Regions from separate parts of the Hyphomicrobium album genome, predicted to be linked through region 2. Evidence: riboswitches for the same ligand, from Rfam matches in the RefSeq annotation. Region 2 holds a riboswitch; each other region holds the start of a gene.

The links. A riboswitch is a leader RNA that binds a small molecule or an ion and turns the genes downstream of it on or off. The one in region 2 is predicted to bind cobalamin.
Region 1: another riboswitch for cobalamin. It lies ahead of GIW81_RS10530 (TonB-dependent receptor); the one in region 2 lies ahead of GIW81_RS05865 (TonB-dependent receptor plug domain-containing protein).
Region 3: another riboswitch for cobalamin. It lies ahead of GIW81_RS10450 (CbtB domain-containing protein); the one in region 2 lies ahead of GIW81_RS05865 (TonB-dependent receptor plug domain-containing protein).

Annotation. Positions count from the first base shown of each region.
Region 1 is NZ_WMBQ01000001.1:2,224,135-2,227,406, reverse strand. Features, by position in the region: gene GIW81_RS10535 (methylene-tetrahydromethanopterin dehydrogenase N-terminal domain-containing protein) at 1-711, shown strand, start outside; cobalamin riboswitch at 868-1,055, shown strand; gene GIW81_RS10530 (TonB-dependent receptor) at 1,450-3,272, shown strand, end outside.
Region 2 is NZ_WMBQ01000001.1:1,188,889-1,192,160, reverse strand. Features, by position in the region: gene GIW81_RS05870 (APC family permease) at 1-654, shown strand, start outside; cobalamin riboswitch at 751-934, shown strand; gene GIW81_RS05865 (TonB-dependent receptor plug domain-containing protein) at 1,177-3,228, shown strand.
Region 3 is NZ_WMBQ01000001.1:2,205,889-2,209,160, reverse strand. Features, by position in the region: gene cobW (cobalamin biosynthesis protein CobW) at 1-90, opposite strand, end outside; gene GIW81_RS10460 (DUF1636 family protein) at 87-482, opposite strand; gene GIW81_RS10455 (CbtA family protein) at 472-1,227, opposite strand; gene GIW81_RS10450 (CbtB domain-containing protein) at 1,238-1,408, opposite strand; cobalamin riboswitch at 1,439-1,634, opposite strand; gene cobO (cob(I)yrinic acid a,c-diamide adenosyltransferase) at 1,739-2,350, shown strand; gene GIW81_RS10440 (cobyric acid synthase) at 2,350-3,272, shown strand, end outside.

The DNA of each region.
Region 1 (3,272 bases), 1.0 Mb from region 2:
AAGGACGCCCTGCTTGCGCTCGATATGCTGGCTGCTGCGCAAGCGGCGCTCGTTCCGCCGTTCCAGCTCTCCGCATTCGCCGATCCGGGTGGATCGTTCACGACGGCCGCTGCCATGGTGGCGCTGGTGGAGGACGTCTATCGCGCCCGCACCGGTCACTCGCTGAAAGGTGCCCAGGTGGCGGTCTTCGGGGCAACCGGTGTCGTTGGCTTCGCCTCGTCGATCATTGCCGCGCAGGCCGGGGCGAAGGTGACGATGACCTCGCACATTGGGGTCAAAGCCCTCGAGCCTTTCGTGCGCGCCGGCCGCGCGAGATTCGGCGTCGATCTGAAACCCGTGGCCGCAGGGCGTGCCACCGACAAAGCATCGATCGTCGCCAAGGCGGACATCGTGCTATGCGCGGCTGCCGCCGGTGTTCGCGTCTTGACGCAAAAGCAGCTTGCCAAGTCGCGACGACTTGCCGTCGTCGCCGATGTCAACGCAGTGCCGCCATCGGGCATCGAGGGGGTGGAGCTGTTCGACCGTGGTCGCTTGCTCGACGGCTCGGACGTTGCCTCGGTGGGTCCGCTCGCAATCGGTGACATCAAGTACAAGACACAGGCGGCTCTATTCCGCAGCATGCTTGCATCGCGCGAAACGGTCATGCTCGACTTCACGCATGCATTCGCGAAAGCGCGCAAGCTCGTTTGTGCCCGGCCCGCGAACCCCTGACGGGGAACGCTCCGCGTCGGGGCTGGTCGAGATCGCGCAATTGTCCCGGACGCGAGCGGCAAGGTCAGGCACCGGGGTGCATGTCACATTGGCACGCGTTGCTCGTCGTCTATCGAGCCGCGCTTTTGGGTCTTGACATGCAGCACGCATACAGGTGCACATTGGGGTTGTGACGGAGTTAGGGAACGCGGTGAGACGCAAGTCAAAGCCGCGGCTGCGCCCGCAACTGTAAGCGGCGAGTCACTTCCGGATATGCCACTGGCGCTTCGCCTTGAAGTGCCGGGAAGGTCGGAAGGGACGTTCGAGCCGCCAGCCAGGAGACCTGCCGCCACAAGTCGCCCATTCGCCGTGCGGGCCGCGCGGTGGAACGGTTACCCGTAGTGGCGACTGATGTGCATCCGAAGGGGAGCTACGTCAGGCATGTCATTCTACGGTGTCATCTCCAGACACTAATTGGTTCAGGCGGTGATTGATTTCGCCACGGCGCGTCGCGCCGTCGGTGCGGCTGATCATATGTGCTGAAATTGAGAGTGCGTACCCGCGTGCTCCCCCCGGCCAGTTGGCGTATGGGGGGGGGTTATTCCAGTGTATCTGCGTTCATCCTATCGAAAGTGTCGTTCTCTTTTCACGCGCACTGCCAGCGCGCTCGCGGCGTCAGCCGTCGCTCTTGCCGCCCACAGCGGCGGTGCCCATGCGCAAGCTGTTGAGCCGCCGCAGCCGGCACCGGCCGCTGAAACGGTGCAGCTGCCAGCGGTCGAGGTGACCACCTCGACCGATCCGAAAAAGAAAGCGTCCGTAAAGAAGAAGGTCAAGCAAGCGCCCGGACCATCGGCTCCAGGCACTCCCGCGCCGAGCAGCTCCGCGTCGGCCAACAGCTCCGGCGAAGGCCAATCCAAGCCCGGGCTCAATCTCGATGTGCCAACGCAAACCGGCAGCCGCTTGGGACTGACGCCACTCGAAACTCCAGCGAGCGTCGAGGTAATCCCCGGTGTGACCATCCAGGAGCGCAGGCAGACGAGCGTCAGCCAGGCGGTGACCCAGAATGCCGCCGGCTTCACGTCGTCGGCTTCGCCGGGCAACGGTGACACCGGCCTTGCGACGCGCGGCTTTAACGGCCACGGGTCGGTCATGCAGCTTTACGATGGCACGCGGCTCTACGTCGGCGCCGGCACAGTGACCTTCCCGTTCGACGCTTGGTCGGCGGAGCGCATCGAGGTCCTGCGCGGTCCAGCTTCGGTGCTCTATGGCGAGGGCGCCATCGGCGGCGTCGTCAATGTCGTGCCGAAGAAGCCGACCGACTATTTCACGAATGAAGCCCTCGTCGCCGTCGGGACCGATGCGACACGCCGGTTTGGCGTGGGATCGGGTGGTCCGATCAGTGACCAGCTCGCCTACCGTATCGACGCCAGTGGCGTTCAGTCCGAAGGCTGGATGGACAACGAGCACGGCGACTTCAGCTCCATCGCTCTGTCGGGCGCCGTTTCCTACAAGCCCGTCAAGGAACTCAAGCTGACCGTCTCGCACGATCAGGCGTATCGCTCGCCCAACAGCTACTGGGGCACGCCGCTGATCAACGGCGTCATCCCGGACAGCATCCGCTTCAAGAGCTACAACATCCAGGATCACGACACGAACTTCATCGACAGCTGGACGCAAGTGAAGACGGAGTGGGACCCGACGCAGTGGTTCTCGCTGACCAACACCGCCTACCGCCTGACGACCGACCGCCACTGGCACAACGTAGAAACCTACGACTTCCAGGAAACCGGCCCCAACGCCGGCAAGGTGAAGCGCACAAGCTACACCGAGGTCGCCCACGACCAGGAGCAGTACGGCAACCGGTTGGATGCGACGCTGCGCGCCAACTTCGGGGGTGGCGTCAAGAACGAGCTAGTCGTCGGCTTCGATGTGAACCGCATCGCGTTCGTCAGCACGAGCAATTCGGGAGCGACGCCGGTGCCCGAGTCGTACGTCGACGCTTACAATCCGACGCCGGGATTCTTCATCCACAATCCGCCGGGCATGGGCCCGAGAACCGGAACGGTCACCAGGCAGTATTCGGTTTTCGCCGAGGACAGGCTGGAGCTGTCGAAGCAGCTGGCGCTCGTTGCTGGCATCCGGCTGGATAAGCCGACCCTCAATCGCTGGGATCTGCTCACCGGCGGGTATGTGCGCAGGGAATTCTCGCATACGCCGTGGCGGGTCGGAGCAGTCTTCACGCCCGTCAAGGATCTGGCGTTCTATGGCCAATATTCGACCGGTGTCGATCCCATCGGCGGCGCCGTCATCACCCTCAGCGCCGCCAACGCCAACTTCGAACTCGCCACGGGGCAGCAGTACGAGGTTGGCGTGAAGCAGGCGTTCTGGAACGGACTCGGCGAGTGGACGCTGGCCGCCTACGACATCGAGAAGCAGAACTTGTTGTCTCCGGATCCGAACAATTCGCTCATCGTGCGTCAAATCGGTGCCCAGTCCTCGCGCGGCATCGAGGCTTCGGTGGCCCTGCAGGTAACCGAAACGCTGCGTTACGAAGGCAACGTTGCCGTGCTCGAAGCGCAGTA
Region 2 (3,272 bases):
AGGACCTTGCCGCGCGCTCTGTACATCGCCGTGCTCTTGGTGATCGTCCTTTACCTCGCCGTGTCGTTGACCGTAACCGGCAATCTGTCCGATGCTGAAATCGAGCGCGCCAGGGACTACGCGCTGGCGGAGGCCGCCAGGCCGTTCCTCGGAGAAACGGGCTTCCGGCTCATCGCGATCGCCGCGCTGTTCTCGACCGCGTCGGCGATCAACGCCACGCTCTTCGGCTCGGCCAACGTTTGCTACATGATCGCCCGCGACGGCGAACTGCCGGCACGTCTCTCGTGTGTCGAATGGAAGCAGGCGACGGGTGGCCTCCTCCTCACCGCAGCGCTCGTCATCGTGGTGATGCTGTGCTTCGACCTCTCCGGAATTGCCATGATGGGAAGTGCCGCTTTCCTTCTCGTCTATGGCGCGGTGAATGCGGGCCACCTCCTGGTTCTGAAGCAGACGGGGGCGAATGCGTTGATCGTCTGGCTGTCGCTGCTCACTTGCCTCGCCATGTTCGCTGTTCTCGGGGTCTACACACTCCAGCAGCAGCCTGCGGCGATCGCGGCACTCGTCCTCATCGCGGCTGCGTCGTTCGTAGCCGAATGGCTCTACCGGCGTTGGACGGGTCGCCAGATCAACACGATAGATTGCCCGACCAGATAAAATTGGAGAGCGCAGGGCTGTTGCAAATCCGTCGCGAGACTCCGCGCTCCACGCTGCTGTTGCAATTCATCGTTGACACGAACGGCGCTTACCAGCGCACATATCGCCCGTGACGGAGTAAGGGAACGCGGTGAGACTTAGGTCGAAGCCGCGGCTGCGCCCGCAACTGTAAGCGGCAAGTTTCTCCCGAATGCCACTGGCAGCCAACTCGGCTGCTGGGAAGGCGGAGAGAAACGTTCGAGCCGTAAGCCAGGAGACCTTCCGTCGCGAGTCGCCCATCCTCCGTGCGGGCCGCGCGGTGGAACGGTTACCCGTAGCGGCGACTGATGTGCAACCGAAGGGGAGCTACGTCAGGCATGTCATTTTACGGTGTCATCTCCAGACACTAGCAATTCGAGCTCGATGTTGCCGCGATCGCTGCAGCTTCGGCTGGCGACTGTCGTTTGGCGGAGTTCAATGCGTATAGAGTGTGCGTGATGTCGAGCTTCCCCGAGGCTCAGTTCTGCGTAACGGGGGGCTACCATGTATCTGCGTTTTTCGAGGCGTTCGCCTAGACCATCCATCTATGCCGGCATTCTTGCCGCATCCGCTTCCATCCTTTCGCTCGCCATGGCCACCGGCGCGCTCGCCCAGTCGGCGACCGAGCTGCCGCCGCTCGAGGTCGAGACGACTAAGAAGGTCAAGAAGCGGCCGGGCTCAGAGCCACAGGTTCCGGTTACCCAGGTGAGCGGCGCCGCATCCGATACGGATGCCCCTGTCGTGCATTCTGCTAACAACACACCGACCGATGCCGCCAAGGTCGGCTCGTCGGTCACGGTGTTGACGGAAAGGGATCTCGACAAGCAGTCTAAGACGTTCCTCAAGGACTATCTGCAGCAAGTCACTGGCGTTAACTTCAGCCAGAACGGTCCTCCGGGATCCACAACACGTCTGAGTGTGCGCGGCGCCGCGCTGAAGTACGTTAAGGTCTTGATCGACGGTATCGACGTGAGCGACCCGTCGGGCACTGAAACACAGACCCATTTCGAGCATCTGCTGGTGGGCGACGTATCGCGCATCGAGGTATTGAAGGGCTCGCAGAGCACACTATACGGTGGCGACGCAGTCGCCGGCGTGATCAGCATAGAAACGAAGGTCGCGACGAAACCGGGATTTTCCCAGAGTGGTGGTGCCGAGTATGGCTCCTACAGTACCTATCGCGGTGCCTATACGGCGGGCTTCGCCTCGCAGGATGGGAGCAACGTCGCGCTGACGGTGCAGGGCATTAACACGGCGGGATTCTCTGCCGCGTCGGCCGGCAACGAGGATGATGGATATCGCAACCTCACCCTCTCGGGGCGAGGCGAGTATTTCATCTCGCCGTCGGTTAGCGTCTTCTTTGCCGCTCGCACTTACGACGCCAAGAACGAATTCGATGGCAACGTGAACCCCGATCCGTTCGGCGCTGTCATTTTCGGAGATCTGGCGAACTCCGGCACCAGCCGTCAGTCGGCAGGACGCGCCGGAACGCGCTTTTCGTTTCTTGACGGCGCCTTCCAGAACACGTTGGCGATCCAAGGAATGCGGATTGAACGCGACTTCCACGACGTCACGAGCGCGCCCACCGATTCGTCCTACACCGGCAAACGCGTAAAGGGTGAATACAAGGGAGTGCTGTCCTTCAACGAGCATCTCGCGCTGCTGGTTGGCGCAGACTGGGAAAGAACGTCGCTCGCGAACAATAGCCTACCCTATCAGCCTGAAGCGGAGATCATCGGAAGCTTTGCCCAGCTTATGATAGAGCCGATAAATGGCCTGCTCCTGACAGGCGGTGGCCGCATCGACGAGCATGACGCCTTCGGTCAGTTCGATACGTACCGCCTCACTGCGGCCTATCTCTTGCCGGGCACCGAGACCAAGCTGCGAGCCAGCGCAAGCACGGGTTTCCGGGCCCCGAGCCTCGATGAGCTGTACGGATCGTATCCTCAGTTCTTCATGCCCAACTACGGCAACCCCAACCTCACACCCGAAGAGAGTGAAAGCTGGGACATTGGCGTCGATCAGGGGTTCATGAGGGGGGCATACACGGTCAGCGCCACCTACTTCGAACTCGACACGCTCAACCTCATTGGGTTCAACGGCGACTGCTTTAGTGATCCGACCATCCCCTGCCTCGCCAATGTGGCCGGCACGACGAACCGGAAGGGTGTTGAGCTGAGCAGCGTGGCGCACTTCACAGAGTCCGTGGCCGTGAGCATGGGCTACACGTATGTGCAGACGGAAACGCCTACCAATACTCGGTTACCCTTCGTGCCGCGCCACAGTTTCGTCTTGGGGCTGGATTTTCAGCCGATCGACAAGGTTGAACTCAATGTCACCGGCCAGTACGTCGCCGATACGTTTCAAAGCCGGACTGACCAACTCGACAACTACTTTCTGTTGAGCGCGAAAGCCGCCTACGAAATCGTTCCGGGTTGGAAGGCATACGTTCGAGGCGAGAACCTGCTTGATGAACAGTATGAGACCATCGCCCAGTTCGGAACCGCCGGCCTGGCCGTATACGGCGGCGTGCAAATGGCGCTTCCGGAGAACTGAAACCGCGTACATCTAGGCGTGAATTCGGCCCCGTTGACAGGCCC
Region 3 (3,272 bases), 1.0 Mb from region 2:
GTTCTGAAGAATATTGCGCACGAGCGTCGTCTTACCCGCCCCAAGAAAGCCGGTGATGATGCTGCAGGGCACCTTGGCAATGTCGCTCATGCTGTCTCCGTTGCGTGTTGCTCGAAGCCCAGTGGCGGAACACGCGCGATGACCCCTTTGCGAAAGGGAACCGGACGCTCGGCCCAGGGGACGATGCCATTCGCCGAGCGCTGGAACGCCAGCGCGGCAGCAGCAATATCGGCGACGTGCTCTTCAGCAATGAGATCGCCGATGACGTAGGTCCACTTGCCGGCGGCGGTCATCGCGATGGTGCTCGGCCGTTTGCAAACGGCGAGGCACTCGACCTCACGGACCCGGATGCCTGCTGCCCCGAGCTCGGTGAGGCGAGCGTTGAGCGACCGAGCGAGCACGGCGCCAGGCCGGAGGTGTGCTGCGTTCTCGGCACGCGGTGCGCAGCTCACGCATACGAAGATCTCGACCTCATCGGTCATCGGGGCTGTCCGCGCTCGCGCCGATGCGCTGCCAAAAGAGCCCGACAAAGAAGCCCGTTGCGATCCAGAGGATCGCCTGAATGGCGAGCGACACGGCGGCAAAACGCGCCGCCAACTCGGCGGGCACGCGCGTAGCAGCGTCGAGGGCAACATGCGGCGCGCCCCAGACGTGCGGCGCGAGGACGACAGGGATCGCCAGCAGCCTCAGCCAAGGGTTCTGCCCTCTCAGGAACAGCCAAATTGCGACCGCGGTCATGACGGCCGTCATGATCCACCATTGCTGGCGCTGGATCAGGTCGGCGGCGACCAGACCCGGGACCTCCGGCGCAAGTCCGACGGCCGGTGCCAGACCTGCGGCGACGAAGCCTGAGGCGCCCCACACCATGGCCGATTGCTCGGTGATCTTGTCGCCGGCGGCCAGCATGCCGGCCAGCAGGATCATGGCGAAGCCGACGGCGGTGCCGATGGTTGCCGTGCTTGTATAGAGTGTGCGCTCCAGCCCGTCGGCCGGCGCCCACTCGCTCGCCTCTGCTGAGTTGGCGCTCTCATCGTGGCCACTGTGCACGAGAATGAGCCGCGCTTCTCGGAAGCCGCCAAGAGCCGCGCTCGGCGCCACAGGACTCGCGTTCTCGAAGCGCTCGGCCTCGATGATGATCGGCGTCGTGGTGTAGGCCTGCAGCAGAGCAACTATGAGCCCAGCCAGCAGCCCGGCCAGAAGGCCGACCGCAAACACGCGGGTGTACATTGTCTAGGGCTCAGTGGCAGGGAAAGCTGAGGGAGTGCCGCGTGTCGTGGGCGGCACTGTGAAGCATCGCAGAGTGCGCAAACCCTGTCGTGAAGACGAGCGCTGCTCCGAATGCGAACGCGACGAGTGCCACCACCCGGACGTCGGCGCGCTGCTGGCTATGCGTGACGGCTGTCGTCATAGTGCCTCCTTGGCCCACCCACCGGAGCCATTTGGGTTGCAGTCGACGGCAGGTCTCCTGGCTCTCGGTTCATTGCTCTGCGGCTACCTTCCCGGTTTCCCAGTGGTGCACTTGCCGCAGGCTCGCCGATCACAGTTGCGGGGGCAGCTGCGGGATTGGTCGTTGGGCGACCTCACCGCATTCCCTTTCAATCCCCTTGCGGGGTACCGTCCTAAGGTCTGATAAGACTACGCTGGAAGCCGCGTCAATGGCAATCGCGGTCGCGCCTGGCGGGCGGGCTTCGCACGCATCTCAGCTTCGATCACAGAAATTTCGCCGAGGAGGACAGCTATGGTCGAAACCGCGCAGGAGGCCGAGCGCCACAAGGCGAAGATGGCAAATCGGAAGGCGGCGCAGGACGCCGAGGTGGCGGGCAAGACGATCGAGAAGGGTCTGCTCATCGTCCACACCGGCAAGGGCAAGGGCAAATCGACGGCAGCGTTTGGCCTGCTGCTACGGGCCCTGGGCCGCGGCTTCAAGGTCGGCGTGGTTCAGTTCGGCAAGGGCGCCTGGGACACGGGCGAGCGGCACGCCATCGACCGCTTTCCCGATCAAGTCGTTTGGTACGCGCTGGGCGAGGGGTTCACGTGGGAAACGCAGGACCGAACGCGCGACGTCGCCGCCGCAGAGCGCGCCTGGACGAAGGCCGAAGAGCTCATGGCCGATCCGGCGATCCGGCTCCTGATCCTCGATGAACTCAATATTTCGCTGCGTTACGATCATCTCGACGTGGCCCGCGTCGTAGCCGCGCTGCAGGCGCGCCGCCCCGATCTGCACATCGTGGTCACCGGCCGCAACGCCAAGCCGGAACTGGTCGAGGCGGCGGATCTGGTGACCGACATGACGCCGGTGAAGCATCACTTCGATGCCGGTGTCAAAGCCCAGGAAGGCATCGAGTACTGATGACCGCCAGGGCCCTCATGTTTCAGGGCACGGGCTCGGACGTCGGCAAGTCGACGCTGGTCGCAGGCGTCGCGCGGCTGTTGCGCAATCGCGGTTTCCGCGTACGGCCCTTCAAGCCGCAGAACATGTCGAACAACGCCGCAGTGACGGCCGATGGCGGCGAGATCGGCCGGGCGCAGGCATTACAGGCGCGCGCCGCGGGCGTCGCCCCGAGCATCCATATGAACCCGGTGCTGCTGAAACCGCAAAGCGAGGTCGGAGCGCAGGTGGTGGTGCGAGGACGCGTCATCGGCAACGCCAAGGCGGCGCAATATCAAGAGATGAAGCCAGCATTGATGACGGCCGTGCTCGACAGTTTTGCGCGGCTGTGCGGAGAGGCGGATATCGTGCTCGTCGAGGGCGCGGGTTCGGCGTCGGAGGTGAATCTTCGCCGCAACGACATCGCCAACATGGGCTTCGCAGGCGCGGCCGGCGTCCCCGTCGTTCTCATTGGCGATATCGAACGAGGCGGCGTGATCGCCAGCCTCGTCGGCACGCACGCGGTATTGCCGCCCGAGGACGCGCGGCTAATCGAGGGGTTCATCGTCAACAAGTTTCGCGGCGATCCGGGGTTGTTCGCCGACGGTATGCGTACGATCGCCGAAGTGACCGGCTGGCGCGCGCTGGGGCTCGTTCCTCATTTCGACGGCGTGCGGCATCTGCCGGCGGAGGACGTGCTGGGGCTGAGCGCGCGCGAGATCAAACCCGGCGCCAACGTGCGCATCGCCGTGCTTGCCTATCCGCGCGTTTCCAACTTTGACGACTTCGATCCTCTGCGCATGGAGCCGGCGGTCGACCTCGAGTTCGTCCGTCCCGGCACGCCAATTCCCGCCGGTGTCGATCTTGTCGTGTTGCCGGGTTCCAAGGCGACGATCGCCGACCT